Regions from separate parts of the Staphylococcus muscae genome, predicted to be linked through region 2. Evidence: predicted binding sites of a transcription regulator. Region 2 holds the regulator's gene; the other holds the start of a gene.
What was found. The regulator NrdR, encoded in region 2, represses ribonucleotide reductase genes. The targets are predictions, from matches to a motif close to AACACNATATATNGTGTT.
Positions count from the first base shown of each region.

Region 1: nrdD (anaerobic ribonucleoside-triphosphate reductase) is a predicted target of NrdR. The motif match lies at 1,469-1,486, and genes of this name have one in related genera.

Region 1 covers NZ_CP027848.1:1,368,086-1,370,576, reverse strand. Annotated here, with positions in the region: gene C7J88_RS06850 (poly(glycerol-phosphate) alpha-glucosyltransferase) at 1-1,019, shown strand, start outside; gene C7J88_RS06845 (hypothetical protein) at 1,038-1,295, shown strand; gene nrdD (anaerobic ribonucleoside-triphosphate reductase) at 1,507-2,491, shown strand, end outside.
Region 2 covers NZ_CP027848.1:339,006-341,496, forward strand. Annotated here, with positions in the region: gene C7J88_RS01575 (glyceraldehyde-3-phosphate dehydrogenase) at 1-592, shown strand, start outside; gene nrdR (transcriptional regulator NrdR) at 791-1,261, shown strand; gene dnaB (replicative helicase loading/DNA remodeling protein DnaB) at 1,261-2,491, shown strand, end outside.

The DNA.
Region 1 (2,491 bases), 1.0 Mb from region 2:
TCGCTCATAGTACGACATTTTTAGAAGGTATGTTACAAGAAGATGGGCGCTACATTTATGGTTACTTCCCACATTTTGATAAGACGATTAACTTCTATAACATGTTACGTCACTCATCATCAACATATTCATTGGTAGAAGGCTTATCATACTTAGGTAAAGACTTAAAGCCAGTTGAACGTGCGATTGAGTACATTATTAAACATTATATTGCAACGGATGAGACGGGTGCACAATTTGTCTTTGATGATACGAAAGATGTTAATGAGATAAAACTCGGACAAAATGCTGCGTTTATTTTTGCGGTGTGTGAGTATTTAAAACATGGCGGCCAAAACACAAGCTACTTGAAATATGCACAAAGTGTTGCAGAAGGTATATTGAAGATGATTGATCCAACTACGGGTGAAACGGTGCATATTTTAAATTACCCAGACTTCTCAGTTAAAGAGAAATACCGTATCGTTTATTATGATGGGGAAGCAGCACTCGGTTTATTGCGTTTGTATCAACAAGATCATGACGAACGCTGGTTGAAAACGGTGCAAACATTATTTGAGCACTTCATCAAAAATGATTATTGGAAGTATCATGACCACTGGCTTGGGTACTGTACGAACGAATTAGTTCAAGTGACACCACATGAGAAGTACTTCAGATTTGGTATCAATAACGTAAGTTCATATTTAGATTATATGAAACAAAGGGAAACAACCTTCCCGACGTTCCTAGAGATGTTGATGGCAACGTATCATTTAGTTGAAAAGGCCAAAGCATCAGGATACCAATATTTAGTTGATGAATTATTAGATGAAGAGAAATTTTTAGATACGATTCATACACGTGCAGACTATGAGCGCACAGGCTTTTTCTACCCTGAAATTGCAATGTATTTCAAAAATCCAAGTCGCATTTTGAATAGTTTCTTTATTAAGCACCATGGTTATCGTGTACGAATTGATGATATTGAGCATTACTTGTCAGGATATGTACAGTATCAGCATGTATTTAAAAAATAGTAGTAAGGAGTTAGTCAGATGACAGAAGAAAAAGTAAGGGACCATGATGTCGTCGATGAAAAGCATGAAGATCCGAATGAAGCAATCAACAAAGAGATTGAAGCTGAGCTACTTGCTTATTTAGAAAGTGGAAAAGATAAGGAAGAAAAGAAAGAAAAAAAGAAATATAAATCAGCGATATTTATATCAACGCTCATTATTTTAATACTTTATTTAACGAAATTGAGCAAAAAGATGTTCTTCATATATTATGGCGTTCTAGATTTTATATTATAAGATAAACGAAGCGTTACATTCTGAAATCATGAGTGTGACGCTTTTTTGTATCTTCAAGAAAATAAATAGTGCAAACGCATGTAATGATCAAGACATGATTGTGCAAGATATAAAGTTCACATAACGTTCTCAAAGAAATGACAAATCAGTTAACAGCTTAGTTGTGAGTTGAAAGCACTATATATAGTATCTAAAATGAGTGTCAGACACTATATGTAGGAAGAAGCGTGAAAATATGAATCAGTTAGAAAAAGACCTTAAAGGACTGATCACAAAAGATCCGGCAATTGTGAATGAAAATGCAAATAAAGACAGTCAAACATTTGCGACGATGCGTGATTTGACTGCCGGGGTTGTTTCAAAATCATACGGTTTGATGTATCTGTTGCCACAACACGTAGCTGCAGCACATCAATCAGGAGAGATTCACTTTCATGACTTGGACTATCATCCTTTTCAACCACTCACGAATTGTTGCTTGATTGATGCGAAAGATATGTTGGCACATGGATTTCAAATAGGCAATGCACATGTAACATCACCGAAGTCTATTCAAACGGCGGCAGCACAACTTGTACAAATGATTGCGAACGTATCGAGCAGCCAGTACGGCGGTTGTACGATTGACCGAATCGATGAAGTGCTCAGTGAATATGCGATACATAATGAACGTAAACATCGTGCAATGGCTGAAAAGTACGTCCGCAAAGAAGACGTCGAAAGCTATGTCGATGAACAGGTTACGCAAGATATTTTTGCAGCGATTGAAAGTTTAGAATACGAAGTGAATACACTCTATACTTCTAATGGGCAAACACCTTTCGTGACATTTGGTTTTGGCTTGGGCACGGATGAGATGAGTCGTAAAATCCAACAAGCAATTCTACAAACACGCATTAAAGGATTAGGAAAAGATCGTGTGACAGCCATTTTCCCAAAACTCGTCTTTTCTATTAAGAAAGGGGTTAACTTTGCTCCAAATGATCCCAATTATGACATTAAGCAATTAGCGTTAGAGTGCTCAATGAAGCGGATGTATCCAGATATTTTGAACTATGACAAGACGGTTGAACTTTTAGGAGATTTCAAGGCGCCGATGGGTTGTCGTTCGTTCTTACCCGCTTGGCAAAATGAACAAGGCGAGTATGAGAATAGTGGACGTTGTAACTTAGGAGTTGTGACATTGAATTTGCCGC
Region 2 (2,491 bases):
TAAAGACTTAGATGTGGAAAAATATGACATTTTCAGTAATGCATCTTGCACAACTAACTGCTTAGCACCGGTTGCTAAGATCTTAAATGACGAATTTGGTATTGTGAATGGATTAATGACAACTGTTCACTCTGTTACAAATGACCAAAAGAACTTAGACAACCCTCATAAAGATTTACGTCGTGCACGTGCAGCATTTGAAAGTATTATTCCAACTTCAACTGGTGCAGCAAAAGCACTCGCACTTGTATTACCTGAATTAGAAGGTAAATTACACGGTATGGCATTACGTGTACCAACTAAAAATGTGTCACTTGTTGACTTAGTTGTAGATTTAGAACAATCAGTGACTAAAGAACAAGTGAATGAAGTATTTCGTCAAAACGACTTAGATGGTATTGTTGAAACAGTAGACGTACCATTGGTATCAGACGACTTTATGACTAACCCACATTCAGCAATTATTGATGCACCATCAACAATTGTCATGGGAGACAACAAAGTGAAAGTATTGGCTTGGTACGATAACGAATGGGGTTACTCAAACCGAGTTGTTGAAGTATTACAATTAATCGCAAAAGGTATTGCATAATTAATATAAAGAAATCAATTTACTTATAGGCTGAGACTTGGATAGATGATTCAAGTCTTAGCTTTTTTATTTCACGATATGAAGAAACGAATAAGCGTTGGCAAATTCATTATAAATACCATTTGTTCCTGTCGCTTTTGCTATCGGGTGGTTTATAGTATAATGAAACAAAAATCTTTTGGAGAAGGTGACGAAGTCGTGAAATGTCCTAAATGTAACCATACACAATCTCGCGTTGTAGACTCAAGACATGCTGAAGATACGAATGCGATTAGAAGAAGACGTGAATGTGACCAATGTGGCACGCGTTTCACAACTTTTGAACATATAGAAATGAGTCCACTGATCGTCGTTAAAAAAGACGGGACAAGAGAACAATTTAATCGAGAGAAAATTATCAACGGTTTGGTACGTTCATGTGAGAAACGACCGGTTCGTTTTCAACAGCTTGAAGAGATTACGAATCAAGTGGAATGGCAATTGCGTGAATCAGGTATTGCTGAGGTGTCGTCACGTGATGTCGGTGAATATGTGATGGACTTATTAATGCAAGTAGATCAAGTTTCATATGTGCGATTCGCATCAGTATATCGTGAATTCAAAGATGTGGATCAATTGCTCGAATCGATGCAAGGTATCTTAAAAGACAACAAGCGAAGTGAATCATAATGTCGTTATCGATGTATGCAAACACACTTCGTCCTCACGATGGCTTTCAAGTGATACAACAGTTTCGCTTGCAGCCGTTGCACGATGAAATATTAAGTCGCCTATTTACGCCGTTAATTGGTGCGCAATCTGTCGGTATTTATCATTTTTTGAGTCAATTCAGTATGTCATCCGCTGAAGAAGGTCTGACACACTATACAGTGATGTCTGAGTTGAAGATTAATTTGATGAGTTTTAGAGAATATGCAGATTTATTAGAAGGTATCGGTCTTATGCGCACATACGTCCGTCATTCAGATGAGACGACACAATTTATTTATGAGTTATTGCCACCACCAAGCCCTGATGAATTTTTCAATGATCCAATGCTGTCGATTTATTTTTACCAAATCGTAGGGAATCAACGTTATCATCAATTGAAATCGCACTTTATTATACAGACAGTTGATACAACAGGATACGTGGATGTGACGAAAAAGTTTACCGATGTATTCAAAGTGCCGAAGCAATCATTTTATCAGCCTGAGAAGCATCTAGCTGAAACAGAATACAACGGTGTTGATTTGACAGATGTTTCTTTCGACTTCGACTTATTAGCAGATATGTTGCAGACGCATTACATTAGTAAAGAAATACTAACTGAACCGACTAAGACATTGATTGTTCAACTCGCCACGTTATATCGTATTGCGCCAGACCAAATGAAGACATTGATTTTAAAATCACTAAATAGTGATCAGACTTTATCCATTATAGATTTACGCAAACAGGCACAGACACACTTCTTAAATGGCAACCAACAAACGCTTCCGGAGCTTCAGCGTATGAATGCAACATCTGATACGGTGAATCAAGGAGGAGTGGAACATGAAGATGTGTCAGTGGAAAGTTGGGAAGACTGGTATCATTTAATGGATAATACGAGCCCTGTTGTAATGTTAACATCATACGGTGGATCTGAACCGCCATTATATCAGAAGCGTATGATTGAAGAGTTGATGGAGCGAGAAGGTTTTAATTTTGGTGTTATCAATATCCTACTGCAGTATGTTATGCAAAAGATCGACAATAACTTACCAGAGAAATACGTCTATTCTGTCGCATCTACATGGAAAAAAAGCGGTGTCGTGGATGCCAAAACGGCACATCAAAAAGCGATGGAAATTCAGCGCAATGAAGAAAAGGCACAGGAAAAAAGAAAGCAGCCACAACGTCAGAACTATTCTAAAG